Regions from separate parts of the Nocardiopsis sp. NPDC101807 genome, predicted to be linked through region 1. Evidence: riboswitches for the same ligand, from Rfam matches in the RefSeq annotation. Region 1 holds a riboswitch; each other region holds the start of a gene.

The links. Region 1 has a riboswitch for thiamine pyrophosphate ahead of thiC (phosphomethylpyrimidine synthase ThiC). Riboswitches for the same ligand answer to the same signal wherever they lie in the genome.
Region 2: another riboswitch for thiamine pyrophosphate. It lies ahead of thiO (glycine oxidase ThiO); the one in region 1 lies ahead of thiC (phosphomethylpyrimidine synthase ThiC).
Region 3: another riboswitch for thiamine pyrophosphate. It lies ahead of ACIRPH_RS24205 (ECF transporter S component); the one in region 1 lies ahead of thiC (phosphomethylpyrimidine synthase ThiC).
Region 4: another riboswitch for thiamine pyrophosphate. It lies ahead of thiD (bifunctional hydroxymethylpyrimidine kinase/phosphomethylpyrimidine kinase); the one in region 1 lies ahead of thiC (phosphomethylpyrimidine synthase ThiC).

Annotation. Positions count from the first base shown of each region.
Region 1 is NZ_JBIWMK010000004.1:443,072-450,209, forward strand. It holds gene ACIRPH_RS14855 (DUF3068 domain-containing protein) at 1-104, shown strand, start outside; gene ACIRPH_RS14860 (SOS response-associated peptidase) at 169-1,020, shown strand; TPP riboswitch at 1,133-1,244, shown strand; gene thiC (phosphomethylpyrimidine synthase ThiC) at 1,238-2,926, shown strand; gene ACIRPH_RS14870 (KGGVGR-motif variant AAA ATPase) at 2,985-5,699, opposite strand; gene ACIRPH_RS14875 (hypothetical protein) at 5,741-6,142, opposite strand; gene ACIRPH_RS14880 (class I SAM-dependent methyltransferase) at 6,383-7,138, opposite strand, start outside.
Region 2 is NZ_JBIWMK010000007.1:77,050-84,187, reverse strand. It holds gene pknB (Stk1 family PASTA domain-containing Ser/Thr kinase) at 20-1,987, opposite strand; gene ACIRPH_RS21705 (thiazole synthase) at 2,493-3,275, opposite strand; gene thiS (sulfur carrier protein ThiS) at 3,278-3,493, opposite strand; gene thiO (glycine oxidase ThiO) at 3,502-4,710, opposite strand; TPP riboswitch at 4,740-4,852, opposite strand; gene ACIRPH_RS21690 (Rv2175c family DNA-binding protein) at 4,960-5,337, shown strand; gene thiE (thiamine phosphate synthase) at 5,405-6,073, shown strand; gene ACIRPH_RS21680 (SDR family oxidoreductase) at 6,158-7,051, opposite strand; gene ACIRPH_RS21675 (DUF418 domain-containing protein) at 7,120-7,138, opposite strand, start outside.
Region 3 is NZ_JBIWMK010000008.1:159,498-166,635, reverse strand. It holds gene ACIRPH_RS24215 (alpha-1,4-glucan--maltose-1-phosphate maltosyltransferase) at 54-2,024, opposite strand; gene ACIRPH_RS24210 (transglycosylase domain-containing protein) at 2,983-5,109, shown strand; TPP riboswitch at 5,207-5,314, shown strand; gene ACIRPH_RS24205 (ECF transporter S component) at 5,425-6,036, shown strand; gene ACIRPH_RS24200 (ABC transporter ATP-binding protein) at 6,142-7,138, shown strand, end outside.
Region 4 is NZ_JBIWMK010000001.1:1,064,287-1,071,424, forward strand. It holds gene ACIRPH_RS04565 (acyl-CoA synthetase) at 1-1,227, shown strand, start outside; gene ACIRPH_RS04570 (DUF368 domain-containing protein) at 1,639-2,559, shown strand; gene ACIRPH_RS04575 (DedA family protein) at 2,586-3,284, shown strand; TPP riboswitch at 3,390-3,487, shown strand; gene thiD (bifunctional hydroxymethylpyrimidine kinase/phosphomethylpyrimidine kinase) at 3,476-4,282, shown strand; gene ACIRPH_RS04585 (alanine/glycine:cation symporter family protein) at 4,398-5,837, opposite strand; gene ACIRPH_RS04590 (DUF6457 domain-containing protein) at 6,073-6,321, opposite strand; gene ACIRPH_RS04595 (glycosyltransferase family 4 protein) at 6,567-7,138, shown strand, end outside.

The DNA.
Region 1 (7,138 bases):
CCGCGGACGGTGCGCTGAGCGGGGACGCGGACGCCGGCCGGGAGGCCCCCGCCCGTGGGCGCGGGCGCCGGCGCGCCGGGGAGCCCCTCGACCCGCAGTGGTGACCGGGCCCCGTCCGCGCCTGTGTTCCGGCGGTGGGCGGGAAGGCCACGCCGTAGTATCGGACACATGTGCGGTCGCTATGCCCAGTCCCGGAACGTGCACCAGCTGCAGCTCGCCTTCGGGCTGCCCGAGCAGGCCCTCACCGAGGAGGCGGATCCCCGGTCGTGGCCGCCGCTGGAGGAGCTGGAGCCGGACTACAACATCTCGCCGGGAAGACCGGTGTACGCCGTGCTCGGGTCGCCGCCCCGGGCCGGCGACCAGGGCCCGCCCGGGCCCAGGAGCCTGCACACGCTGCGCTGGGGCCTCGTCCCCTCCTGGGCCAGGGACCGCAACGTCGGCTACCGGATGATCAACGCCCGGAGCGAGACGGTCGCCGACAAGCCGGCCTTCCGCACCGCCTACCGGCGCCGCCGGTGCCTGCTGCCCGCCGACGCCTACTACGAGTGGCAGCTCGTCGGCAAGGACGGCACCGTCCAGGCCAGCACCTCGCCCGCGACCGACCCCCAGCACAAGAAGCGCAAGGCCAAGGCCGACAAGAAGCCCTACGCGATCCACTACCGGGACGACCGCCCCCTGGCGATGGCGGGCATCTTCGAGCGCTGGCGCGACCCCGAGGTTCCCGAGGACGACCCCGCCGCCTGGGTGTGGAGCTGCGCGGTCATCACCACGGGGGCGGCGCCCGGGCTCGACCACATCCACGAGCGCATGCCGGTCGTCGTGCCTCCGGAGGACTGGGCCGCCTGGCTGGACCCCGCCTCGGGCGCCGACGAGCTCGCGCACCTGCTGGGGGAGACCCCCGTCGACCGGTTCGCGGTCGACGAGGTGTCCACCGACGTCAACACCATCAAGAACAACCGTCCCGACCTGCTCGAACCCCTCACCGACACCGGGGGTGGCGAACCGGGGACACTTTTCTGACCCCTGTGGCGGTGGACACAGCGGGGGCGGACCTGTGTATGGTGTGCGGGGCCGCAGGGCCCCGGCGCCGGGATCGAGGCGCCGCGGCACGCACGACGTGCCCACACATGTGAATACGCAACGCGGGAGCTCGCGCCATGGCGGGCTGAGAGGGCGACTCGACGGTGTCGCCGACCGCAGAACCTGTTCGGGTAATTCCGACGTAGGGAGGCATGCCATGACGGCTACCGACGGTCGTGACGTCAGTTCCACCAGAGGTTCCGACACCGCCGTTCACCGGGTGACCACCGGTCCCATCATGGGATCATCCAAGGTCTATCGCGAGGTCGTGACCCCGGAGGGCCACACGCTCCGCGTGCCCCGGCGCAGGGTGGGACTCAGCAACGGCAGCCACTTCGACCTGTACGACACCTCCGGCCCCTACACCGACGACGCCGTGTCCGTCGACGTCCACCGGGGCCTTCCCCCGACCCGCCTGGCCTGGGCCGGGGACCGCCCGCCGGCCGGCGGCGCGTCCACCCAGCTCGCCCGCGCGAAGGCCGGGACCCTCACCCCCGAGATGCGCTTCGTGGCCGAACGCGAGGGCGTGGACCCCGAGTTCGTCCGCTCCGAGGTGGCCCTGGGCCGCGCGGTGATCCCCGCCAACCGCTGCCACCCCGAGTCCGAGCCGATGATCATCGGCAAGAACTTCCTGGTCAAGATCAACGCCAACATCGGCAACTCCGCCGTCACCTCCTCCGTGCCCGAGGAGGTCGAGAAGATGGTGTGGGCCACCCGCTGGGGCGCCGACACCGTCATGGACCTGTCCACGGGCAGGCGCATCCACGAGACCCGCGAGCGCATCCTGCGCAACTCGCCCGTCCCGATCGGCACCGTGCCCATCTACCAGGCACTGGAGAAGGTCGACGGGGACCCGGCCCGGCTCAGCTGGGAGGTCTACCGGGACACCGTGGTCGAGCAGTGCGAGCAGGGCGTGGACTACATGACGGTGCACGCGGGGGTGCTGCTGCGGTACGTGCCGCTCACCGCCCGCCGGGTCACCGGCATCGTCTCCCGGGGCGGCTCCATCATGGCCGCCTGGTGCCTGGCCCACCACAGGGAGAGCTTCCTGTACACCCACTTCGAGGAGCTGTGCGAGATCCTCCGGGAGTACGACGTCACCTTCTCCCTCGGCGACGGGCTGCGCCCCGGGTCGATCGCCGACGCCAACGACGAGGCCCAGTTCGCCGAGCTCCGCACCCTGGGGGAGCTCACCCACGTCGCCCGCGCGCACGACGTCCAGGTGATGATCGAGGGACCCGGGCACGTCCCCATGCACAAGATCGCGGAGAACGTGCGCCTGGAGGAGGAGCTGTGCGGCGAGGCGCCGTTCTACACGCTCGGCCCCCTGGCCACCGACGTGGCCCCCGGCTACGACCACATCACCTCGGCGATCGGCGCCGCGCAGATCGGCTGGCTCGGCACGGCGATGCTCTGCTACGTCACGCCCAAGGAGCACCTCGGGCTGCCCGACCGCGACGACGTCAAGACGGGCGTCATCACCTACAAGCTCGCCGCGCACGCCGCCGACCTGGCCAAGGGGCACCCCGGGGCCCAGGAGTGGGACGACGAGCTGTCCAAGGCGCGTTTCGAGTTCCGCTGGCAGGACCAGTTCCACCTGTCCCTCGACCCCGAGACCGCCCGGTCCTTCCACGACGAGACCCTGCCGGCCGAACCGGCCAAGACGGCGCACTTCTGCTCCATGTGCGGGCCCAAGTTCTGCTCCATGAAGATCACCCAGGACGTGCGCCGCTACGCGGAGGAGCACGGCCTGGACACCGTCGCTGCCATCGAGCGGGGCATGGCCGACAAGTCGGCGGAGTTCTCCGAACAGGGCAGACGCGTGTACCTCCCCCTCGCCGAGTAGCCAGTGTCCCCCGAGGCGGGGGAACCGCCCCGAGGTTCCCCCGCCCGCCTTCCGGCTCCTAGGGCTTGAGCACTCGTACCTTGCGGCTGATGTTGAATCCCAGTCCGTGACGGTAGATCTCCGGCACCCTGTACTGCCCGCTGCTGTCGTCGAAGTAGAACACTCCCGCGGTGAGGAGGGCGTCCGCCTCCTCCGTAGTCAGGCCGACGTCGTCGAGGCTGAAAGGCACGGTGACCGTGGCTCCGCGGCTCTGGAGACGGGCGAGAAGCTTGCCGATATCCTGGTTCTCCGTCTTGATCGCGTCGATCTTGATCTGACTGCACCGGGCCAGGGCGGTGCGCATGGCAGAGGGGGCCAGCACCCGGTCCGTCCAACGGCTGTTGCCGGACCCCAGGGACAGTTTGGCCGACTCGGCGAGGAACGCCGTGACGTCACGGGCCTGGACCTGTTTGTTGTAGTCCGCCAGAGCGGCGGGGACCCAGAGGTGGGAGCGTGCCTCCCGGGACTTCTCGGAGCCCATCTTCCAGCCCCAGAGGGGCACCAGGATCTTGGGCAGGTCGTCCTCAGCGATGTCGGATATGTCCAGTTCGGGCCGGTCCAGTGCCCCGGCCTGGGAGGCGATCCACACGGTCAGACGCAAGGAGTCCGTGCTGTCCCAGCGCAGCGCGTACGACTTGTACCGGTCCGCGAGCTGGCTGCTGTTCTGCTGTACCGCCCAGTTCACCAGGTCCCTGCGGACGAAGGCGATGATGCCGAGTGGTCGCCCGCGCAGGGCACGGAGCCAGTTGAGGGTGTCGATCAACAGCGTTCGCAGCGCGGTGCGCTTGACCTCTGAGTCCAGTTTCTGGAGCATGTCCTCCAAACCGTCGATCACGAAGACGGCGCGCACCCGCGCTCCGAGCGCGACCAGCGCCTCCTCGGGAGAGCGGTCGGACACCTCGGCCCCTGCGGCCATGGCGAGGCAACGCAACCACATCGACCGCCACCGGAGGGTGTCGTCGGCGGGGAGGTCGGAGAGGGCCCGGCTGAGGGTGTCACGGATATCGATGGTGGTCGCTGCCGTACCGCCGTGTCGCTCCGCGAAGGAGTCCCGCAGGGTCTGTGTCGTCAGGCTCGCCTGGTTCTGCTGGAGGGAGTCCGGCTCCAGGACGGGCACGATCGAGGCGTCCAAGGTGACATCGGAGACGTCCGACTGCTCCGCGAAGAGGCGCCATTCCCGTGCCGCGCACGCCTTCGCGTACGTGAAGGTCTTGCCCGCTCCCTTGGCTCCGAGCACCAGGGCGATCGGGGGTTCGGTCCGGTGGTCGCCGACCAGGCGCCGCAGGGGCTCGGTGGCGAGGAACCCGGTCGCCGACGTGAGGCCCTGGTTCTCGGCGTAGACGAGGTCTTCGGCCGAGCTCGCCAGGTGCCGGCGCTGGTCTCGGACGTCGATCCGTTGTTCTTCCGGTGACGGGGTGACCTGGACCGGTGGTTCCGGCACCAGCGCGGACAGCGTCTCCCTCACCCCTGAGCGTTCGATGGCTGCCACCACCCCGTCCCACTGGGGCGGGAGCGCCAACAGGTTCTCGTTGAAGGGGCTCAGCAGCGGCGGCGTGAACACGTCGGTGTCGAGAAGCGTGTTCTCGTCCTCAAGGCTCTCTTCCGTGACGATGACCGAACCGGCCAGTGCGTCCGAGAGGTTCCGCTGCGCGGTCTCGACCTGTTCCCGGTGCGCGTCGTGGCGGAACTGGGTGATCACTGCGGAGCTGACAGGATCGGTGCCGTGGATCGACGGCGCCCGGTGGCCGAGTTGCCTGATGAGTCGGGTCGTCCCGGAGAGGGACTGGCCGCTCAGGGTCGTGACGAAGACGCGCTGGATCCTGGGGTCGAGCAGGAGTGGCGCGGACAGTTCGGAGGAACCGGCACGAAGGTCCACGATGACGACGTCTGCCCCGGCCGACTCCGTGAGTTCCGCCAGGGCCTCGGAGACGAAGTAGCGCGAGCGGTCGGGCGTCAACAGATCGCCGGGGTCGATCCTCGGCGGAGTGAGGAGACTCCGTCGGCTGGCGGGCAGCACGAGCACGGCTCCTCCGCCGGGATACCTGCCGATGTGCTGGTTGGGCAGGTACGACGCGGCCAGGGCGACGGCGCGTGTTCTGTCCTCGTCGACCGAACCGTGCAGGCTTGCCAGGAAGTCCTCGTAGGCGAAGTCCATCTGCCCGCCCTGCTCCTGGTACATCCACGTGATGCCGGGAGCTTCCAGGTCGGCGTCCACGAGAAGGACACGGCTGCCGCGTCGGGCGAGGTGGTCGGCGAGGGCGACGGCATGGAGGGTTCTTCCCACCCCGCCCTTGAAGGAGTGGAACGCGAGAACCTGGACCCCGGAGGCGAACTGGTCGGATCCGGGACGTGGTAGCGGGTCGGCCAGCTCGCGAACGATGCGGCGTTCACGGAGCTGGGGCAGACGGCGAAGGTCCGAACCGCCGTGACCGGCTCTGATATCGATGGGAAGAGCCGGAGCCGGGTCTTGGGACGGCCCGTCGAGGAGCAGAGCCGGCTCCCCGCCCACTCGTGAGACAGATCCGGGGCCGAAGCACTTCTCGTCCTCCAACCAGGCGAGGACGGTACTCGGCTCAGTGCCCTTCACGACCTCCATCTGCAGCCCGTCCCACCAGGCGTCGACTTCGAGAAGCCACGTCGGCCAGCCGCCGCCCAGAGCGAGCTCGCTCAGCCTCTCCTCGACGTCCACCCATGTGTACAGGCGGACGGGTGCTGATGAGACCAGGTCCTCCACTGTTCCTCCTCGTTCCCTGTCGTCAGTTCACAGGACTCGGTTCACGCCTGCTGACACCAACGGATCAGCGATCGGAGTGCGACCAGGGCCTTCTTCTCATCCGACGGATCCAGTCTCGCACCGTAGCGCCAGGCTTCGTGGAGGTCCCTGATCGGGACGCGCTGGTTCGCGTCGTGTCTGGCACGGCAGTCGGTGAGCCCGCTCATCACGGAACCGGGCAGGTTGAGCTCCCTCGCCAGGCTCCGCAGATCGTGGGACCTCTCCAGACTGACGGAGTCCCGGCTCCCCGACCGGCGGATCAGCTCCGCCTTGAGTCCGCACTCCGCGGCGTAGAACAGGAGAAGGCAGGCGACGTCCCTCTGCTCGTCCACGATCTGCTCACCCCACCTCGCCAAACGGTCGCGGTTCGCGAGGAGAGCGGCGCGCCCAACATTGACACCCATGTGGGAGATTGTTCCAGGATCCCATGCCCGGCGGAGCATATCCAGGCCACGGGATCGGGCCGCCCGAGGGGCGGCGAAGCCGGCGTGCCACCCGCCGCTCCCGGGTCCCGGGCGGCCCGTGGCACGGACCGCAGAACCCACGGGCACCATCGGCTCCGCAAAAGATCCACCGACTCGCGCATTCCGCCCACCGCCGGTTCCGCCGGCCTCGGCCTCCGACCGCCCGGGCGGTCGGAGGCCTCAGCCGGGCTTGCGGGCGCTGGCCACCAGGTGCACGCCGACGTAGTCGTCGGACTCGGTCGCCCGCAGTTCCATCTCCACCAGGCGCCCCATCGACCTCGGGTCGCGGGCCAGCATCATCTCCACCGTGGAGGCGGACAGCACCGTGCGGGGCTTGATCCACTCCAGTTCCAGACCCGCGTCCGAGAGCGTCTCGGTGAGCTGCTCGGCGGTGAAGCACCGTGTGATGGAACCGTCGGGCCAGGGGACCAGGAGCACGTCCGCGCTCGGCGCGTGGCTCAGCTCCGGCCAGCGGTCCTGCTCGGCGAGCAGCGCCATGCCCAGCACCACGGAGTCCACGCACAGCAGGGCGCGTCCCCCCGGGCGCAGCACCCGGGCGACCTCCGCGACGGAGGACTCGGTGGCCAGGTGGCGCGACAGGACCCGGTTGTCGGCGATGACCCCGTCGAAGACCTCGGAGGCGAAGTTGCGCAGGAAGGCGGAGTCCCCGACGACGTGGCGCAGGCGCCCGCGCCGCGCCGGGCGCGGCACCACCGCGCGCCCGTTGACGAGGGTGAGCGGGCGGCGCACCGCCATGTCGGTGGAGGGGAGCAGGGTCACGACGTCGTGGCCGGCGGCCACCGCTCGCGGGGTGCCCTGGTAGTCGGGGCTGGACACGTCGAGGAGTCGGGAGGGCGCCTCGGGGAGCCAGCGGGCGATCTGCGCCTCCGCGACCGCCCAGTAGAACCGCCAGTAGTCCGAGAGGCGGTCGGGGGT
Region 2 (7,138 bases), on a different contig from region 1:
CCCCGGGCGCGCGGACGCGTCAGTCGTCGTCCTCGAGGTCCCCGAAGTCGATGCCGCCCGGGGTCGCGGTGATCGTGATCGCCGTGCCCTCCGGCGCCTCGCCCGTGTGCGACTGGTGGGAGACCACCCTGCCGCCGAGGACGCGCTCGACCTCCACGTCGAAGCCGGCGTCCTCCAGCTCCTCCCTGGCGTCCCGCACCGGCATGCCGACCACGTCGGGGATCGCGACGCCCGGGGGTCCGGTGGAGACGGTCAGGGTGACCTCGCCGTTGGCGCCCACGCTGGCGCCGTTGTCCGGGCTCTGCCGGATCACGAGGCCCTCGTCGACGTCCTCGCTCTCCTCCTCGACCACCCTGACGGACAGGCCGAGTTCCTCCAGGGCCGTCCGGGCGGCGCCCTGCTCCTGGCCGACCACGGCCGGGACGGAGATGCTGCGGCTGACGGTGACCGTGACCGTGTCCTCCCGGTCGGCCTCGGCGCCCGCCTCGGGGTCGGTGGAGATCACCTCGCCGGGCGGGACGTCCTCGTCGTCGACGTCCACCTGTTCGAGGTTGTCCGGGGAGAACCCGAGGTCCTCCAGCGCCGCGAGGGCGTTCGCGGCGTCCTCGCCCCGCAGGTCCGGCATGGTCACGTTCTGCGGGCCCTGGGAGACGTAGACGGTCACCTCGTCCCCGGGCGACAGGCGCTCGCCCTGCCCGGGGTCGGTCCGACCGACGCTGCCCGGCTCGGCGTCGCTGTAGACGGGCTCCTCCGCGAGCGTGTAGACCAGCCCCTCGTCGAGGATGGCCTCGCGCGCGGCCTCGGGGCTCTGCCCCACCACGTCCGGCACGGTCTCGAACCGCCCGACGAGGAACCACCAGCCGGCGAGGAGCACCACCAGCGCCAGGACGGCGGCGCCGATCCCGATCAGCAGCCTGCGGCGCCGCGGGGAGTCGCGCTCGTCCGGGTAGTCGTCGTAGCCGTCGTCGTCGTAGCCGTCGTCGCGCAGCCCCGCGCTGTTCATGTCCACGACCATGGTGGCGTTCTCGGTGCCCGGCCCCGCCCCGCCCGCGATGAGCTGGGGGGCGGTGACGGACGCCGTCGCGGCGGTCGGGGCGACGGGCGCGAGCGGCGCCTCGCCGCCGGGGGCCGTGGCCGGCAGGCGGTGCAGGACCTCCAGCACCTTGGCCAGGTACTGGCCCGCGTTGCTCGGACGGTAGCGGGGGTCGCGCTCGGTGGCCTTGGTGACCAACGCGTCCACCTCGGGCGGAAGGCCCGGCAGGAAGTGCGAGGGGCGCGGCACGTCCTCGTTGACGTGCTGGTAGGCGATCGCGATGGGCGTCTCGCCGGTGTGCGGCTGGCCGCCGGTCAGCAGCTCGTAGAACATGATGCCCGCGGCGTACACGTCGCTGCGGGCGTCGGCGACGCCCTTCTCGATCTGCTCCGGCGCCAGGTAGGCGGCGGTGCCCATGAGGGTGCCGGTCCGGGTGAGGCCCTGGTTGGACTGCTCCACGGCGCGGGCCAGGCCGAAGTCGGCGACCTTGACCCGGCCGTCCTCGGTGAGGAGGACGTTCTCGGGCTTGACGTCGCGGTGGACCATGCCCGCCTGGTGGGCGGCGCCGAGCGCGGCCAGGACCGACGCCATGACGTTCAGGGCCTCGCGCGGGGACAGGCGCCCGCGGGCCTTGAGCAGGTCGCGCAGGGTGCGGCCGGGCACGTACTCCATCGCCAGGAACACGTGTCCCTGGTCCTCACCCTGGTCGAAGACCTGGACGACGTTGGGGTGGGAGAGCTTGGCGACGGAGTGCGCCTCGTTGATGAAGCGCTGGACGAAGGTGGGGTCCTGGGCCAGCGACGGGTGCATCACCTTCAACGCCAGGCGGCGGTCCAGCCTCAGGTCGTGGGCGACGTAGACGGTCGCCATCCCGCCTCCGGCGATCCTGGACTCGACGAAGTAGCGTCGGTCGAGGGTCGCGCCTACGAGCGGGTCGGAAGTCGTCATGTCCACGGCGGAGTAGTGTCCTTGCTGCGGGGAGCGCGGGCTGTCGCGGTTGGTGGCGCGTACCCGACACCGGGTGTCGAACCGACACGATAGCGGAAGCCCACGCCAGGTCTGCCCCGCGGTTCGCGGTCGCGTCGCGCCTCCCCACCCTCGGTGGCGGGCGTTCGCGCCTGGTTCATCGGCGAGCGTGCTGTGCCCTCCGTCGGGCCGCACACCCATCCCACGTTAGGGGACGGTGCCAAACGTTCCGGGGACGGCGCCCGGGTCCTCACGGGACTGGTGCGCGCCGGGCCGCCCGGTCCGGGAACCGGGAGGCCCGGTCCCCGCGGGGGCGCGGCACCCGGGGGCCGTCCGGGCGGACCGCCCGGGGTGGGACCGGTCACGCCCGGACGGAACACGCGCCCCGTGCGCCCCGGCGGCCGGGGCGCGTCACGCCCCGGCGGGGGCCGAACGCGCCGTCGGCGGGACGTGTGCGGCGGTGCGCGGCGGCGGGCCGCCCCGGGGGCGGGCGCTACTCCACCGCGGGGGACGACGCGAGGGCGTGCCGGCGCACCGGGATGCGCCCGGCCAGGCGGGCGCCCCGGCCGGCCCGGACGGCGTCGCGCATCGCGGCGGCCATGCGCACCGGGTCCTGTGCGCGGGTCACGGCCGTGGCCAGCAGGACCGCGTCGCAGCCCAGCTCCATCGCGAGGGCGGCGTCGCTGGCGGTGCCGATCCCGGCGTCCACGATCACGGGGACCCCCGCCCCCTCCACGATCAGTTCGAGGTTGTGCGGGTTGCGGATCCCCAGCCCGGAGCCGATCGGCGCGGCCAGCGGCATCACGGCCGCGCACCCCAGCTGCTCCAGGCGCCGGGCCAGCACCGGGTCGTCGTTGGTGTAGGGCAGGACGGTGAACCCCTCGTCCACGAGCTGCTCGGCGGCGTCCAGGAGTTCCACCGGGTCGGGCAGCAGGGTGTGCTCGTCCGCCACGACCTCCAGCTTCACCCAGTCCGTGCCCAGTGCCTCGCGGCCCAGCCGGGCGGTGCGCACCGCGTCCGCCGCGGTGAAGCACCCGGCGGTGTTGGGCAGCGCGCGGATCTCGTTGCGGGAGAGGACGTCCCACACCGACCCCTGCGCGCCGGGGGAGACCCTGCGCATGGCCACGGTGGTCAGCTCGGTCCCGGAGGTCACCAGGGCCTCCTCCAGGACCTCCAGGGAGGGAGCCCCGCCGGTGCCGGTGATCAGCCGCGAGCCGAAGGAGGTCCCGGCGATCACCAGGGGGTCCTCGGCGCGGCCGGTCGCGTGTCCGTCCATGCTCAGCCTCCCTGGACCGCGGTGAGGACGTCCACGCGGTCGCCCGCGCCCAGCGCGCCGTCCGCCCACGCGGCCCGGCGCACCACCTCGTCGTTGACGGCCACGGCGATCCCGCCGGGGATCGTGCCGCCGCCCGGCGCGGTCAGGTCGCGGACGACCGCCTCCACGGTCGTGCCGTCGGCGAACTCGCGGAGGTCGCCGTTGATGATGAGTTGCACTGCCTCTCCTACTCCCACGTCGTCGTGTGCGCGTCGCCGGTCGCCCGGTCCGCGGCGAACCTGCGCGCGTACTCCGGAAGGGCGCCCGTGGTGAGGGCGCGCGCCATGGCCTCCCCGGTGGCCGGGGTCAGCAGGACCCCGTGCCTGAAGTGCCCCGCGGCCAGGTGCAGGCCGGGGACCCGGGTCGGCCCCAGCAGGGGTTCGTTGTCCGGCGAGCCCGGGCGCAGGCCCACACAGGTCTCGGTGACCTCCAGCTCGGTCACCCCCGGGACGAGCTCGCGCGCGTCCCTCAGGACCTGCCAGAGGCCCCCGGCTGTGAGCGAGGTGTCGTAGCCCAGCTCCTCCTGGGTGGCGCCGATGATCACCTCTCCGTCGGCGCGCGGCACCAGGTAGGTGGTGAAGCCCCTCACCAGGCCCCGGACCGTGCGGCCGACGAGGGGCGCCTCCCCGGCCGGTACCCGGGCGCGCAGGAGCTGGCCCTTGACCGGGCGCAGCGGCGGCACCACCGGTTCGGGCACCGCGACGCGGTCGCTCCAGCAGCCGGCGGCCAGGACGACCTGGTGGGCGGGCAGGACCCGGCCGTCGTCCAGGCGCACGCCCAGCCGGGCGCCCCCGGGGCCGGGGGCCGTGACCTCCTCCGCCCGGCCGGCCGTCTCGGTGACCCCCGCGCGTCCGCCCGCCGCGGCCAGGGCGCGCAGCAGCAGCCGGGGATCGACGGAGTGGTCGTCGGGGGCGAGTACGCCGCCGCGCACGGACGGGGCGAGCATCGGCTCCAGCCGGCGGCACTCGCGGCTCGTCAGGCGCTCGGTGGCGATGCCCAGGCGCTCCTGGAGCCGGTGCAGGTCGGCGAGGACGGCCATGTCGTCGCGGTCGAAGGCCACCAGGAGGGTCCCGGTGGTGCGGTAGCCCACGCGGATCCCGCCGGCCGCCTCCAGCTCGGCGACGAACCCGGGGTACATGCCCGCGGAGCGGACCCCGAACTCCATGAGGGGCTCCTCGCCGAACACGGCCTCGGTGGCCGGGGTGAGCATGCCCGCCGCGACGGTGGAGGCGGCACGGGCTCCGGCGGGGCCGGTCACGGGGTCGGGCTCGACCAGGGTGACGCGAAGGCCCTCCTGGGCCGCCCGCCAGGCGGTGACCCTCCCCACGAGGCCGCCGCCGACCACGACGACGGTCCGCTCCGGCGCGTCCCCGGGACCGCCATTGGTAGGACGAATCGTTTCGTGTCGGGGGTCGTTCTCGGTGCGCACGGCGCTGTTCCCACTCCCTTCGCCGGCATGACCCGGATCAGGTTCGTGCGGTCGGAGGCTCACAGCCTCCCTCTCAGCCGGGTCCCACCCGGCTCCCGCGGGATGTGCAGAGGTCTGTCCCCATCCTAGAACCTCCTCCCGGAACGCGTGGCAGTGGCGGGTATCTCCACGGCGCCCGGACCCCGCCGCGCCGGAAGGTGTCCGGGCCCCGCGGGGATGTGGCAGATTGGGGGAGTGACACGAAGCGACATCGACATCGACACGCTGGTCGGCGAGTGGCTGACCCTGAAGGAGGCGGCCGCGCCGCTCGGCGTGAGCCCCAACCGGATCAAGACCCTGATCCGCGAGAACCGCATGATGGGTGTGGTCCGCGGAGGGCAGCTGTCCGTCCCCGCCGCCTTCATCGACGGCGACGACCTCGTCAAGGGGCTGCCCGGGACCCTGGTGCTGCTGACCGACGCGGGCTTCTCCACGGAGGAGGCCCTGCGCTGGCTCTTCACCCCCGACGACACCCTGCCGGGGACTCCCATCCAGGCGATGCGCGAGAACCGGGGCACCGAGGTGCGCCGCCGCGCCCAGGGCATGGCCTTCTAGGGAACGGCGCGCCGTCGGGCGGCCTCCCCTCCGGGGGGCCGACCGGCGAGGGCCTAGGGTGGGCGGGGTGAGGACCAGCCATGGAACCAGCCTGCGCAAGCGCCTGGACGCATCCCTTCTGTACCTGTGCACCGACGCCCGGACCGGGCGCGGTGATCTCGCCGAGTTCACCGACGCGGCCCTGGCCGGAGGGGTGGACATCATCCAGCTCCGGGACAAGGGGCTGGAGGCCCGCGAGGAGATCGCGGCCCTGGAGGTCATGCGGGAGGCCTGTGAGCGGCACGGGGCCCTGCTCGCGGTGAACGACCGCGCGGACATCGCCCGCGCGGTGCGCGCCGACGTCCTGCACCTGGGCCAGCGCGACCTGCCGGTGCCCATGGCCCGCGACATCATCGGGGCCGACCCCGTGATCGGCCGCTCCAACAACGACATCGCGGCCGCCTCCTCCTCCGCCGGGGAGGCCGGGAGCGACTACTTCTGCGTCGGCCCCACCTGGGCCACCCCCACCAAGCCGGGCCGCCCGGCGGCCGGCCTGTCCCTGGTCGAGCGCGCCGCCGCCCTGGGCACGGACCGCCCGTGGTTCGCCATCGGCGGGATCGACGCGACCACCATCGACGCGGTGCTGGAGGCGGGGGCCCGCCGGGTCGTGGTCGTGCGCGCGATCACCGAGGCCGAGGACCCCCGGGCCGCCGCGGCCGGGCTGCGCGAGCGCCTGACCGCCCGCACCGGGGGCTGAGCGGGAACTCCCGGCCCGGTCGCGCCCCGGGACGACGAAACCGCCGCGCACGGGGCGCGGCGGTGGCGGGCGGGCGTGCGGCGGTCAGACCCCGACGTGCGACAGGGCGCTCGGATGGCGCCGGAGGAACCCCTCGATGGACTGGGCCGGGTGGCCGGTCAGCTTGGGCACCGTCGGGGCGACCTCGTCGAGCTCCCCCGCGGCGATCGCGGCGTACGACGAGGCCCACCCCTCGACGGCCCACTCCGGGGCGCCGGTGGGGCGGCGCGACTCCAGGGCCTCCTCCCAGGTCTCCGGCACGTACCGGACGGAGCGGCCGGTGAGCGTGCCCAGCTTGTCGACCGTGGCGCCGAGGGTCAGGGCCTCCGGGCCGGTGACGTCGTGGGTCGTGTCCTCCGAGGCGAGCGCGGTCGCCGGGTCGGTCAGCACCGCCGTCGCCACGTCCGCCACGTCGTCCCGGGACACCCACGCGACCCGGCCGTCGCCGGCCGGGCCGCGCACCACGCCGTCGTCCCCCACCCAGCCGGGCAGCAGGTCCAGGTACAGGCTGGGTCTCAGGAACGTGTACCGCACCCCCGTCGACCTGATGTGGGCCTCGGTGTAGAAGTGCGTGCGCGCGAACGTGAACGTGGCGGCCGGACCCGCGCCCAGGAAGGACAGGTAGACGATCCGGGACACCCCCGCGCGGACCGCCCCGTCCACCGCGCTCAGGTGGACGGCCATCCGGTCCTCGGACTCGGTCGCCGAGACCAGGAACAGCGTGTCCACACCCCGGCAGGCCCGCTCGAAGCCCGCCGTGTCCTCGTAGGCCGCCATCGCCGCGGTGCTGCCCGGGTACTCCGGCGCACGGTTGATGTCGCGCACGATGAGCCGCTGCGCCAGTCCGAGCCGTGCGATCCGGGCTGCCACCCGCCCGCCCAGCGCCCCGGTCGCCCCGGTCACACCTATGGTGTGGTTTGTCATGTGATCGTCGCCCATGACACCCCATCCTGAAGTACGAGGGCCTGCCGGGCACTCACCGGCACGCGGCTTTTTGCGCGTCCGGGTCAGGGGGTGGTGAGCTCT
Region 3 (7,138 bases), on a different contig from region 1:
GGGCGGGGGCCGGCGGGGGTGGCCCGCCGGCCCCGGTCCGTGGTCCGGGGCCGCTATCTGCCGTTGACGGTGAACACGTGCGCCGGCCCGGTCGCGGGGTCGAGGCGGACGTAGTTGTCCGCGCCCCAGGTGTAGGAACGGCCGGTCAGTTCGTCGGTCACCTCGAGTTCCTCCTCCCACGTGTGGCCGATGGACGGCAGATCCAGGTGCACGGTCGCCTCGTGGGCGTGGTGCGGGTCGAGGTTGACGACGGCGATGACGGCGTCGTCGGGGTCGCCGGGCCCCGTGCCGGGCCGGTGCTTGGAGAAACAGATCAGCTCGGGCCGGTCGACGTGGTGGAAGCGCAGGTTGCGCAGCTCCCGCAGGGCCGGATGCGAGCGGCGCAGCTCGTTGAGCCGCGTGATGAGCCCGCTGATGGACGCCCCGGCGGCCTCGGCCGCGGCCCAGTCGCGGGGCCGGTACTGGAACTTCTCCGAGTCCAGGTACTCCTCGCTGCCCGGGGCCGCGGGGGTGTTCTCGCACAGCTCGAAGCCGGAGTAGACGCCCCAGGCGGGGGAGAGCAGCGCCGCCAGCACCGCGCGGACCTCGAAGGCGGGCCGTCCGCCGTGCTGGAGGTAGGCGTGGAGGATGTCCGGCGTGCAGGGGAAGAAGTTGGGACGCAGGTAGTGGGCGGTCTCCCGGGTGAGCTCGGTGAGGTAGTCGGTGATCTCGTCCTTGCCGTTGCGCCAGGTGAAGTAGGTGTAGGACTGGTGGAACCCGACCTTGGCCAGGGTGCGCATCATGGCGGGGCGGGTGAAGGCCTCGGCGAGGAAGAGCACGTCGGGGTGCTCCCGGGCCACGTCGGCGAGCAGCCGCTCCCAGAAGGCGACCGGTTTGGTGTGGGGGTTGTCGACCCGGAAGATCCGGACCCCGTGGTCGATCCAGTGCCGGACGACCCGTCGGATCTCCGCGTACAGGCCCTCGAAGTCGTTGTCGAAGTCGAGGGGGTAGATGTCCTGGTACTTCTTGGGCGGGTTCTCCGCGTAGGCGATGGAGCCGTCGGCCCGGGTGGTGAACCACTCGGGGTGCTCGGTGACCCACGGGTGGTCGGGGGAGCACTGGAGGGCCAGGTCGAGGGCGATCTCCAGACCGTGCTCGGCGGCCTCGCCGACGAACGCGTCGAAGTCGGCGAGCGTGCCCAGGTCCGGGTGGACGGCGTCGTGGCCCCCCGCGGCCGACCCGACCGCCCACACCGAGCCGGGCTCGCCGGGGCCGGCGGACAGGGCGTTGTTGGCGCCCTTGCGGTGGCTCGTGCCGATCGGGTGGACGGGGGGCAGGTAGACGACGTCGAAGCCCATGCCGGCGATGGCGGGCAGGCGTTTGGCGGCGGAGGCGAAGGTCCCCGAGCGCTCCTGCCCGGGGGCCGTGTCGACCTGGGCGCCCTCGGACCTCGGGAAGAACTCGTACCAGGAGCCGAAGAGCGCGCGCTCGCGGTGGACGACGACCCGGGTGCGCCCGGACCGGGTGACCAGCTCGCGGATCGGATGGCGCTCCATCTCGTCCAGGACCTCGGGGGTGACCGCCGCGGCGAAGCGGTCCAGCGGCGCCGCCGAGGCGTCCCTCAGGACCTTGGCCGCCCTGGTGAGGGCGGGGTTGCGGGGTGCGCGCCGGGCGGCGCGCGCGAGCAGCCGGGCCCCCTCCTCCAGGACGGGCCCGGTGTCCTGGCCCAGGGGGAGTTTGACCCGGGCGACGCGGTGCCAGGTGGTGAAGGGATCGGTCCACGCCTCGACCGAGAAGGACCACGTCCCCACGGAGGGGAGGCTGATCTCGGCCTTGTACCGGTCGGTGCCGGGCGCGTGCTCGCGCATGGGCACGAGGTGTTCGCGGCGGCCCCGGGGGGAGTACACGACGACCCCTGCGGCGAGGGAGTCGTGGCCCTCCCGGATGACCGTCGCCCCCACGGTGAAGCGTTCCCCGGGAACTGCTTTCACCGGACCGAGGTCGTTGTCTGGAGAGATGTCGAGGATGGGCAGGCGTCCGATCACTGGCTACACCGTAATTGTCGTGGTTCGGGCGTTTCTGGGCGCGAGCGGTTTATGGCAGGCGAAAATAACCTGTTGTTAATCCGACGCAAGACGGAGTTAACGAAGTTCCGGAACGGAAACTGTCCGGATTACGGCTTCGGTTCCCTCTGCTGTCTATCGTCCGCCCTCTTGTGGCGTTTGGCGGAGTGCCGGGGCCGGATAATTTGTGTGTTCCTCATCACACTGGCCGGAAGGCTTGGGGTCTGGTATTTGTCGGGTTTCACCTGGGTAAACCGTACATATCAGTCATAAGGAGTCGGTGGATTCAGCTGTCTCTGTGGTTGTTTTCTGATGGTCTGTGGTGAAAGGACGGAAAATTCGTCGGTCGTGTTGGGTGGTGGGTCGCCGTGGGTAGGGATCACCGAATGCACCCGGGGGCCGCCGGGCTGTATTCCGGACACCCGGGCGCGTGGGAATGATCGCCCCAGGCCCTTTTGTCGCGAATTCGGGCGCGGACGACGCGGACGGCGTCCGCCGATCCTGTTTCACCCGGATGACGAGTGGACCGCGCGCCTGTTTCGCGACGTCCCGCGGGCGCGCCGGGGCCGGGCGCTTTGCCGTGGATTGGGCAAGCTTTTCGATGACACGCCCGATTCGGCCTCCCGCGCTTTGCGGTGCCCCTGCGAGCGTGGAGGTCGCAGTGCCCTGCTCCGCGCGCGCGACGCGGGCGGGGCGTCACACGGCCGAGGGGGGCGACGTGACGGAGCCGAACCAGGACGGTCCGCCGCAGGAGGAGCGGGGCCCGGACGAGAGCCGGGCCCCGAGGCACGCGAGGGAGGGGGGCCGCCGGGGGGCCGGCGGTTCCGGCGCGGACGCCGAAGGCGTGTCCGGGGCGCCGCCCTGGAGGAGGTGGGCCGACCGGGCCGTCCTCCCCCTGGTGGACCGGCTCCGGGAACGCGTGACCGCCCTCGGCGACGCGGTGGAGCACGGGAGGGGCGCCGGTGACGGCGACCGCCCGGACGGAGGGCGCAAGGACGCCGTCCTGCGCCTCACGGGCACGGGTGCGGTCGCCGGCCTCCTGACCGCCGCGCTGGTCATGCCGTGGGTGGGCGGGATGGGGCTGGTCGGAAGGGACGCGGCCGCCGCCTTCATGGCCCTCCCCAGCGACCTGGAGATCTCCCCGCTGGCGGAGCGCGTGCTCCTCACCGACGTCGACCACGAACCGATCGCGGAGGTCGCCGACCGCGAGCGCGAGGTGGTGTCCCTGGACGCGGTCAGCCCGTGGGTGCCCGCCGCCCTCATGGCGATCGAGGACGACCGGTTCTACGAGCACTCCGGGCTGGACCTGCGCGGCGTCCTCAGGGCCGCCATGCGCACCGCGCAGGGGGACACCCAGGGCGGGTCCACCATCACCCAGCAGTACGTCAAGAACCTGCTCATCGAGCAGGCCTCCACCGAGGAGGAGGTGGAGCGCGCCAGCGAGCAGACCCTGGGCCGCAAGCTGCTGGAGCTGCGCCACGCCATCGACATCGAGGACCGCCTCACCAAGGACGAGATCATGGAGGGCTACCTCAACCTCGCCTACTTCGGGGCGGGGGCGTACGGCATCGAGGTCGCGGCCCAGAGGTACTTCTCCGTCTCCGCCGCCGACCTGGACCCGGCGCAGGCCGCCACCATCGTCGGGCTCGTGCGCAGCCCCTCGTTCTACGACCCGCTCAACAACCGCGAGGCCGCGCGCGAGCGCCGCGACCTGGTGCTGGAGCGGATGGGCGCGACCGGGCACCTGGACGCGGCGCAGGTCGAGGAGTACGCGAGCCGGGGGCTCGCCCTGGACCCGACCCCGCGAGGAGGCAGCTGCTACCACTCGGAGCAGCCGTTCTTCTGCGACTTCGTCATGCGCTGGCTGCGCGGCTCCGACATCCTCGGGGAGCTCCAGGGGGAGCGCGACGAGGCGCTCACCAAGGGCGGCATCACCGTGCGGACCACGCTCGACGGGGAGGCGCAGCGGGCCGCGGAGGAGGCCATCGAGCGGTACGTCCCGGCGGAGGAGTCCACCAAGTTCGCCGCCCAGGCCATCGTCGAGCCCGGCACCGGCCGGATCCGGGGCATGGCGCAGAACCTGCGCTACGGGTTCGACGACGAGGCGCTCGGCACGACCTCCCTCAACCTGGCGGTGGACAGCGAGGCCGGCGGCTCGCTCGGCTACCAGGCGGGGTCGACGTTCAAGACGTTCACCCTGGCCGCCGCCCTGCACTCCGGGCTGGGCTACGGCACCAGCTTCTCCTCTCCCGAGAGCGTCTCGGTCGGAGGGCTCGAGAACTGCGACGGCGGCGTGATGTCCGGGTGGAGCGTGAGCAACGCCGGGGAGAGCGACGGCGGCCGGCACAACATGATCAGCGCGACCAAGGGGTCCGTGAACACCTACTTCGCCCAGCTCCAGAAGCGCGTCGGCCTCTGCGAGACCTCGGAGATGGCCGAGCGGGTCGGCATCCACCGCGCCGACGGCGAGCCGCTGGGCGTCTGGAGCTCCTTCACCCTGGGGGACCAGGAGGTGTCCCCGCTGACCGTCGCCAACGCGTACGCCACGTTCGCCGCCCGCGGCACCTACTGCGAGCCCGTCCCGGTGGTCTCCGTGCGGATCGGCCGCGAGGGCGCCGAGGGCACCCGGGAGGTCGCGGCGCGCACCGACTGCGAGGAGGGCAGGGTCGGGCGCGACGTCGCGGACGGGGTCAACCACCTGCTCCAGCAGACGTTCAAGGGCGGCACCGCCAACGGCCTCGGCCTCGGGCGCCCCGCCGCGGGCAAGACCGGCACCACCGACAACGCCGCCTACGCCTGGTTCGCCGGCTACACCCCGAACCTCGCGTCGGCCGTGGTGGTCGGCGACATGCGCGGCGGCGAGGAGAACCCGCTCCAGGGCGTGACGATCGGCGGGCGCTACTACGGCATCGTCTACGGCGGCACGCTGCCCGGCCCCATCTGGCAGGCCACCATGCGCGGGGCCACCGCCGACCTGCCGGCCGAGGGCTTCGCCCCGTCGCCGAAGGCGTTCGGCGACCCGTCGTCGACACCGCCCAAGGGCGGGGACGACGAGGGCGACGCCTGACCGCTCCCGCCGCCGGGCGGGGCCCCGACGAGGGGCGGAAAACGGGGGCCGCGGGGAGGGAACACCCCGCGGCCCCCGTTGTTGACGCATAATGGAGGGAAACCGACAGGGGAGCGCGTGAGCGCTGAGAGTGCGGCACCCGGCCGCAGACCCTTACACACCTGATCTGGGTCATGCCAGCGAAGGAAGTCGTAGGAACCCGTCTCCGGCGGCGTGCTCCCGCGCACCCGGGACGGTCCCGGGGCGCGGCACGTCCTCCGGCGTCGCTCTTGGCCACATGGGCCCTCGTCCACCCCGACGAAGGGACACCACCTGATGAGCACCGATACCGGGCGCACCGGATTCTGGCGCGACGTCCTCGGACGGCTGCGCGGCTGGCGCACCGTCGACATCGTCGTGGCAGCCGTGATCGGCGTCGCCGTCGGCGTCGTCTTCTGGCTCTGGAACATCGTCTGGTCGGTCACGACCCCGCTCTTCGTGGGCTTCCCACCCGCGCAGGCGGCGGTCTACGGCATGTGGCTGATCTCCGGCGTCCTCGGCGGACTGGTCATCCGCAAGCCGGGCGCCGCACTGCTCACCTCGATCGCGGCCTCCCTGGTGTCGGCGGTGCTGGGGACGCAGTGGGGGGTCATGGTGATCCTCGACGGGACGCTCCAGGGCCTCCTCCCCGAACTGGTCTTCCTCGCCTTCGGCTACCGGCGCTGGGGCATGGGCGTGGCCGTGCTCGCGGCGGCCGCGGCCGGCCTCTCCCCGGCCGTCCGCGACAACATCGTCTACAACGTGACCTGGCCCCTGCACTTCCAGCTCGTCTACGGCGTCATCGTCGTGATCAGCGCGGCGGTCATCGCGGGCGTCGGCGCCCGCCTCCTCACCACCGCGCTGGCCAGGTCCGGCGCGCTGGCCCCCTTCCCCTCGGCCAGGGGCTGACCCGTGGCCGACCACGACCGCCGCGGCCCCACGGGGGCGACCGCGGAGCACCCCGCCGCACCGGCCCCCCTCCGGTCCCCCGGAGGGGGCGGCGCACGCGTCGAGCTGTCCGGCTGGGGGTGGCGCCACGCGGGCCGCGAGTCCTACGCCCTGCGCGGGGTGGACCTCACGGTCGGGCCCGGTGAGCGCGTGCTGCTGCTCGGCGCCTCCGGGGCGGGCAAGTCCACCCTGCTGCACTCCCTCGCCGGACTCACCGGCCCCGACGGCGCCCTCAACGGCGACCAGGAGGGGACGCTGCTGGTCGACGGCCTCCCCGCCGACCGGGGCCGTGGAGGGGTCGGCCTGGTCGGCCAGGACCCGGAGACGCAGCTGGTGATGGCCCGCGCGGGCGACGACGTCGCCTTCGGCCCGGAGAACCTGGGGGTGGACCCCGGCCTGATCTGGCCGAGGGTGGACGACGCGCTCGGCGCGGTCGGCTTCCCGTACGGGCGGAACCACCCCACCGGCGCGCTGTCGGGCGGTGAGAAGCAGCGGCTGGTCATCGCCGGCGCGCTCGCCATGCGCCCGCGCCTGCTCCTGCTGGACGAGCCCACCGCCAACCTCGACCCCGCGGGCGCGGCCCTGGTGCGCGGCGTCCTGGAACGCCTGCTCGCCGAGACCGAGGCGACCCTGCTCCTGGTCGAGCACCGGGTCGCCGACGTGGTCGGACTGGTGGACAGGGTCGTGGTCGTCGCACCGGGCGGCGGAGTGGTCGCCGACGGGGACCCGGCGGACGTGTTCGCCGCGCACGGGCGCTCCCTCGCGGAGCAGGGCGTGTGGGTCCCCGGTCACGAGCCCTCCCCCGCCACGGTCCCCGCGCCGGGCGGCGGCCCCCGCGTCGAGGCGGTGGGCGTCACCGCGCGCACCCCCTCCCAGCTGGGGGTGGGCGCCCCGCCCCGGAGGACCGTGCTGGACGGGGTGGACCTCTCCGTCGCGGCCGGCACGGCGACCGCCCTGACCGGCCCCAACGGGGCGGGCAAGTCCACGCTGCTGACTCTGCTGGCGGGGCTCTCCCGACCCCACAGGGGCGCGGTCCTGCCGCGCGGCCCCCTGGCAGGGGCCG
Region 4 (7,138 bases), on a different contig from region 1:
GAGGAGGCGCTGGCCGCCGCGCCGGAGGGCACGGCCCTTCCTCCGACCAGCGGCGAGGACCACTACCTGCTCTACACCGGGGGCACCACCGGCTACCCCAAGGGGGTGCTGTGGCGGCAGGCCGACATCTTCCGCGCCGCCCTGGAGCGGCGCTCCCCCGGGGCGCCCCGGGCCCGGACCCTGGACGACGTGGCCGGGCGCGCCGCCCGGTGCTTCCCCCAGCGCATGCTGGTGCTGGGGCCGCTCATGCACGCCGCCGGGCAGTGGAACGCCCTGAGCATGCTGCTGTGCGGCAAGCAGGTGGTGCTGTCGACCGACCGCAGCTTCCAACCCGACCGGGTGCTGGAGACGGCGCACCGGGAGGGCGTGCACACGGTCCAGCTGGTGGGCGACGCCATGGCCCGCCCGCTGGCCCGGCACCTGCTCACCGAACCCGGCCTGTGCCCGGACCTGACCGCCGTCCGCTCCGGCGGCACACCGCTCACCCCGCAGGTGCGCGGCCTGTGGCGGGCCTGGCGCGAGGACGTCGCCCTGGCCGACTCCTACGGGGGCTCGGAGACGGGCGTGTGCGGTTCGGCGACCGCCGCGGAGGGGAGCGGCGGGCCGGACGGCCCCGGGTCCCTGGAGGGGGCCGCCGACGCCCGCAGCTTCACGATGGGCGGCAGCATCGCGGTGCTGGACCAGGCGCTGCGCCCGCTCCCGCCGGGCTCGCCCGAGGTCGGCCGGATCGCGCGGACCGGCCGGATCCCGCTGGGCTACTACAACGACCCCATCACGACGGCCCGCACCTTCCCCACCGACGCCGACGGACGCCGCTGGGCCCTGTCCGGCGACTTCGGGACGCGGGCCGTGGACGGGTCGATCGTCCTCCTGGGACGCGGGAGCGCCGTCATCAACACCGCCGGGGAGAAGGTGTACCCGGAGGAGGTGGAGGCCGCCCTGAAGGCGCACCCCTCGGTGGAGGACGCGATCGTGGTGCCCGCCTCGGACGAGCGGCTCGGCCAGAGGGTGACGGCCCTGGTCTCCCTCGCCGCGGGGGCCCTCCTGGAGGAGTCCGCCCTGCTGGACCACTGCCGCGTGCGCCTGGCGGGGTTCAAGGTGCCGAGGACCGTCCACTTCGTGGACCGGGTGCGGCGCACGGCCGTCGGCAAGCAGGACTACCGGTGGGCGGCGTCGGTGGCCCGGGACGAGGGCGGGGCCCCGCGCCCGAGCCCGCTGCGGTACTGACGGCCGCGGTCCGCGGAGCCCTCGGCGCGAGGGCCGGGACGGTGTCCGCCCTGTGGAAGACCACACCCTGTCACTGAGACGAAGCACAGTTTTCGGATGCTATCCAGTCACCCTTCCCCAGGGCCGAAAATTACGACATTCCAGGACAAAGGCCACGTAGGGGTTCTGTCAGACCTCGCTGTGACGGCTCAGGGCGGGGTACGGTCGTCCACAACTCTCCCCAGCGCCTGCCCACAGCGGCCTCCGCCCCTTGTACCGTAGAACCCGACGGCCGCACTCTCCGGCCGATTCGGACAGTCTCCTTTTCGCCTCATCCCCCTCCCGTCGCGCATTCGCGTGCACGGGCGAGACACCTAGGACGGAGGAAGGCGCATTTCTCCCGGGTTCCCCGGGCCGCGTCCAACTATCCAGATGGCCCATTCCGCAGGCTCCTACCTCCTCGACGCGGTGCGCGGCGGCGCCGTGGGCGCCTCCGAGGCCCTTCCCGGCATCAGCGGCGGGACCGTCGCCCTCATCGTCGGCCTCTACGACGAGCTCATCGGGGGCGCCGGCCACGTGGTCAGCGGGATCAGGAGGTACGTCGCGGACGTCCCCCGGGGGCGCGGCGGGGAGCGCGCGCGGGAGCGGTTCCGGCAGGTGGACTGGGGCGTTCTGGTTCCCGCGCTGGTCGGCATGGCCGTGTTCCTGGTCCTGGCCGCCCTCCTCCTGGCCCCGCTCGTCGACGCCTACACCCAGTACGCCTACGCGCTGTTCTTCGGGCTCGTCCTGGCGTGCCTGTGGATCCCCTACTCCGGGGCCGGCCGCCCCTGGAGGGCCGGGCACTACGCCGTGGCGCTGGTGTTCGCCGTAGCGGCGTTCGTGCTCACCGGGCTGCCGGGCGCCAACCTGCCGACCCACCCGGCGGTCGTCTTCCTCGCCGCCGCGGTGGCCGTCTGCGCGCTCGTCCTGCCGGGGTTGTCCGGCTCCTTCATCCTGCTCACCCTCGGGCTCTACGAGCCGACGATCAGCGCGGTCGGCGACCTGGACATCGCCTACCTGGCGGTCTTCGCCCTGGGCATGCTCACCGGCCTGTCCCTGTTCGTGAAGTTGCTCCAGCACCTCCTGGAGAACTTTCACCACATGACCCTCGTTGTACTCACCGGCCTCATGGCCGGTTCGCTGCGCGCCCTGTGGCCGTGGCAGACCGAGTCCCGCGAGGTCGTCACCCCCACCGACGTCCCCGTGACAGTCGTCTTCATCGTCGCCGGCTTCGTGATCGTGACCGCCGCCATCGTCTGGGAGCGCCGCAAGCGCTCGCGGGCCGAGGCCGCCCACGTCCCGACCGGCGTCTGACCGGAAAGAACGGAAAGCCACTTCTCATGACAGCGAATCTGTGGACGGCGTCGAACCTGGCGATGGAAGGCGAGGTCGTCCACGAGTACGAGGGCTTCATCGGCTGGGTTCTGAGCCTGATGACGACCCTGGGCGAGCCCGGCGTCGGCGTGGCCCTGTTCATCGAGACCTTCTTCCCCCCGATGCCGAGCGAGGCGGTCCTGCCCGGTGCGGGCTTCCTGGCCTACGACGGGCACATGAACGTCTGGCTCGCCATCCTGTGGGCCACGATCGGCTGCCTGGTCGGCGCCTGGGGCTTCTACGCGATCGGCGCCCTGCTGGGCCGGGACCGCACCAAGTGGCTGGTGGAGAAGACCCCCCTGCTGGAGGTCGAGGACTTCTACAAGGCCGAGCGCTTCTTCGCCCGCTTCGGCGGCCTCGCCGTGCTCCTGGGCCGGTGCGTGCCACTGGTGCGCAGCTTCATCTCGGTCCCCGCGGGCATCGAGCGGATGCCCATCCTCAAGTTCTCCGTGTACACCGTGATCGGCTCCGCCGTCTGGAACTCGATCTGGATCGGCCTCGGCTACGCCTTCGGCCCGGCCATCAAGCCGATCCTGGTGCAGTGGAGCGGCCTCATCAGCAACATCGTGCTCGTCATCATCGCCCTGCTGTTCCTGTGGTTCGTCATCGCCCGCGTCCGCAAGCTGCTCAAGGCCCGGTCCGCGGACAACGCACCCACCCTCTGAACGGCGCCGGCAGCCGTACGGGCCCCTCGGGCCCGCACGCCCGGAACACATACGCCGACCCCCTCGGGTCGGCCGCACACTGAGCGGGGCCGCCCACGCGGCGGCCCCGACGGCGCGGGGTGCCGGTGGGTCCACCGGCTGAGAGCACACCCGTCGAACCTGCCCTAGTTCGTACTAGCGAAGGAACGCCCATGAGCGCGTACAACATCGTGTCCATCGCCGGCAGCGACCCCAGCGGGGGCGCCGGGATCCAGGCGGACCTCAAGGCCTTCTCCGCACACGGGGCCTTCGGCATGACCGTGGTCGCGGCCCTCACCGCCCAGTCCACGCGCGGCGTCACCGGGGTCCACCCGATCCCCGCCGAATTCGTCGCCCACCAGATGGACACCCTCTTCTCCGACGCCACGGTGCACGCGGTCAAGGTCGGCATGCTCGGCACGGCCGAGGTCACCGAGGCCGTCGCCGAGGCGATCGGGCGCCACGGACTGCCCCGCGTGGTGGTGGACCCGGTGATGGTGGCCAAGAGCGGCGACCGGCTGCTGGAACCCTCCGCCGTCGACGCGCTGCGCACCCGGCTGCTGCCCCGGGCGGACCTGGTCACGCCGAACCTCCCCGAGGCGGCCGACCTGCTGGACGAGCCGGAGGCGGCCGACCTGGCGGCGATGCACGACCAGGCCCTCCGCCTGCTGGAGTTCGGTCCGCGCGGGGTCCTGCTCAAGGGAGGCCACCTGGCCGGCGAGGACTGCGTCGACATCCTGGTGACCCGGGACTCCGCCCCGGTCGAGTTCCGCTCGCCGAGGGTCCGCACCCGCAACACGCACGGCACGGGGTGCACCCTGTCCTCCTCGATCGCGGCCCTGCTCCCGCAGCGGCCGGACACGGCCTCCGCCGTGGGCGACGCCAAGGCCTACCTGACCGAGGCGCTCCGGCGGGCGGACGAGATCGACGCCGGAGGCGGACAGGGGCCCGTGCACCACTTTCACGCCTGGTGGAAGTAGGGCCCGCCGACCGGGGAGGGCGCGGCCGGCGCCCTCCCCGGTGAGGCCCGGCCCCGGCGGTGCGGCCCGTCCGCGAGGGCCGCGGCCGGGGCGCGGTGGGCCGCCGGCCGTACCGCTACCCCCGTACGGGCTCCATGACCGCGTCCGGGTCCCGCCAGTCCGGGTGGGCGAAGAACTTCCTCGTCTCCGCGACGACCACCGGGGACAGCAGGAGCAGCCCGATCAGGTTGGGCAGGGCCATGAGCCCGTTGGCGATGTCGCTGAACAGCCACACCGCGTCGATCTGCGCCGTGGCGCCGACGTAGACGAACGCGATGAACAGCAGCCGGTAGGGCACGACGAGCGCGCGCCCCGCCAGGTACACGACGCACCTCTCGCCGTAGTAGGCCCAGCCGAGGATGGTGGTGTAGGCGAAGACCACCACCGCGCAGGTGACGAACACGGGGCCCAGGCCCGCCAGGTCCGGGCTGATCCGGCCGAGGCCGACCTCCATCGCGGAGGTGGTGAGCAGGATGCCCTTGTCGCCGCCCTCCACTCCTGCGGCGCCGGTGTCCTGCCACACCCCGGTCGTGATGATCATCATCGCGGTCAGGGTCAGCATGATCACGGTGTCGACGAAGGTCTGCGTCATCGCGACGAGGGCCTGGCGGACCGGCTGGTCGGTCCTGGCCGCGGCGGCGGCGATGGCGCCGGTGCCCATGCCCGACTCGTTCGAGAAGATGCCGCGGGAGACGCCCTGGCGGATGACGTGCATCAGTGTGGCGCCCGCGAACCCGCCCACCGCGGAGGTGCCGGTGAAGGCGTCGCCGAGGACCAGCGCGAAGGCGGGGCCGATCCGGTCGTGGTGCACCGCCAGGACCAGAAGGTTCATGAGGACGAAGCCGATGATCATGAACGGGACCACGGCGGAGGCGACCCGGCCGATCCCCCTGATGCCGCCGAGGACGACCACGGCGGTCAGCAGCATCAGGACCGCGCCGACGATCGGCCGGTCGACGCCGGTGGCGTCGTTGACCGCCTCGGCCACGGCGTTGGCCTGGGTGCCGTTGCCGATGCCGAAGGCGGCCACCGCCCCGAAGACGGCGAACGAGCAGCCGAGGAGGACGCCGAGGCCCCCGGGAAGGCCCCGGCGCAGGTAGTACATCGGGCCGCCGGCCTGCTCGCCCCTCTCGTCCGTGACCCTGTACTTCACCCCGAGCAGGGCCTCGCTGTACTTGGTGGCCATGCCGAGGACGCCGGTGACCCACATCCAGAAGAGGGCGCCCGGCCCGCCGAGCCCGATGGCCAGCCCCACCCCGGCGATGTTGCCGACGCCGGTCGTCGCGGCCAGGGCGGTGTTGAGGGCCTGGAAGTGCGAGATGTCGCCCCTGACGCCCTCGCCGACCTCCTCCCGCCGGACGAGGGCGAGCCACAGGGCGTGGGCGAGCCGTGTGAACTGGAGCGCCCGGAGCCGGATCGTCAGGTAGACCCCGGTGACCAGCAGCAACGGGAGGAGGACGAGCGGACCCCAGATGATGCCGCTCAGTACTCCGGCCATGTCGAGCAGCAGGTCCACGGGGGTCTCCGTCTCGGTGCGCGCGTCGGCCCGGCGCCACCGGCACGGCGAGGCGGGGTCCGGCGGTCCGGAGGGACGTGCCGACGCTAGTGGACACCGGGCGGTGACGCAGGGAAATCACGGCAACACGCGGCGAAGCCTTGCCCGCCGCGCCCCGTGCCCGCCGCACCGCGGCCGGGGGCGCCCGCCCGCCGGACGCCCCGGTCACCGCGGGGCCCCTGGGGGAGGGCAGCGGTCAGGAGTCGTCCTTCTTGTGGGAGAGGGCGAGCCTGCTCAGCACCTCCGCGGCCCGGGCCGGGTCGGCGCCCCGGCCGACGGCGACGCCGAGCAGGTAGGTGGTGAGCGGGGCGGCGGGGCGGGCCACGGAGTGGGCGGCGTCCCTGGCGAGGTCGAGGACGCGGTCGACGTCCTCCTTGCCCAGGGGCTCCGTACCGGTCAGCTCCAGTTCACGGTGGACGGCTTCCGCCCATTCGACGAGGGTCACCGGGCGACTCCTAGGAGAGGGATGGCGGTCACGTCAGGCGATCATAGCCATCCGGGCGTCACCGGGCGGCCACAGGCGCGCGCGGGCGGGTCACCGTCCGATCGCCCGGCCCACGCCTGCGCTTCGGAAGGGGTTCCCCCCGTGCCGGACCGCGGTTCATCCGGCGGTCCTAGTGTCGGCACCAGCCTTCCCCCGGCGTTGGGAGCCCCCGCATGCCACCGACCGAGCCCTCTCAGCCGCTTCGCGTGGCGATCGTGACGGAGTCCTTTCTCCCGCAGGTCAACGGGGTGACCAACTCCGTCTGCCGGGTCGCCGAACTGCTCGCCTCGCGCGGGCACCGGGCCCTCGTCCTGGCCCCCGGCCCCGGGCCGTCCTCCTACGCGGGCTTCCCCGTGGTCCGCATGCCCTCGCTCCCCCTGCCCTTCTACCGGGACTTCCCCGTGGGCCTCCCCGCCCGGCGCACGATGACCGCGGCCGTCCGCGCCTTCGCCCCCGACGTGCTGCACCTGGCCTCGCCCGCCCTGCTCGGATCGGCGGCGGTGGAGACCGCCCGCCGCTGGGCCCTCCCGACGGTGGCGGTGTTCCAGACGGACCTCCCCGGCTTCGCGGCGCGCTACGGCCTGCCCGGCGGCGACGGCGTCTGGTCCCTGCTGAAGCGCACGCACTCCGCCGTCGACCGCACGCTCGTCCCCTCCTCTGCCGCCATGGAGGCGCTGGCCGGACGCGGGTTCCCCCGGCTGGACCTGTGGCAGCGCGGTGTCGACGCCCGCCGGTTCTCCCCCGCCCACCGCGACGACGGCCTGCGCCGCAGGCTCGC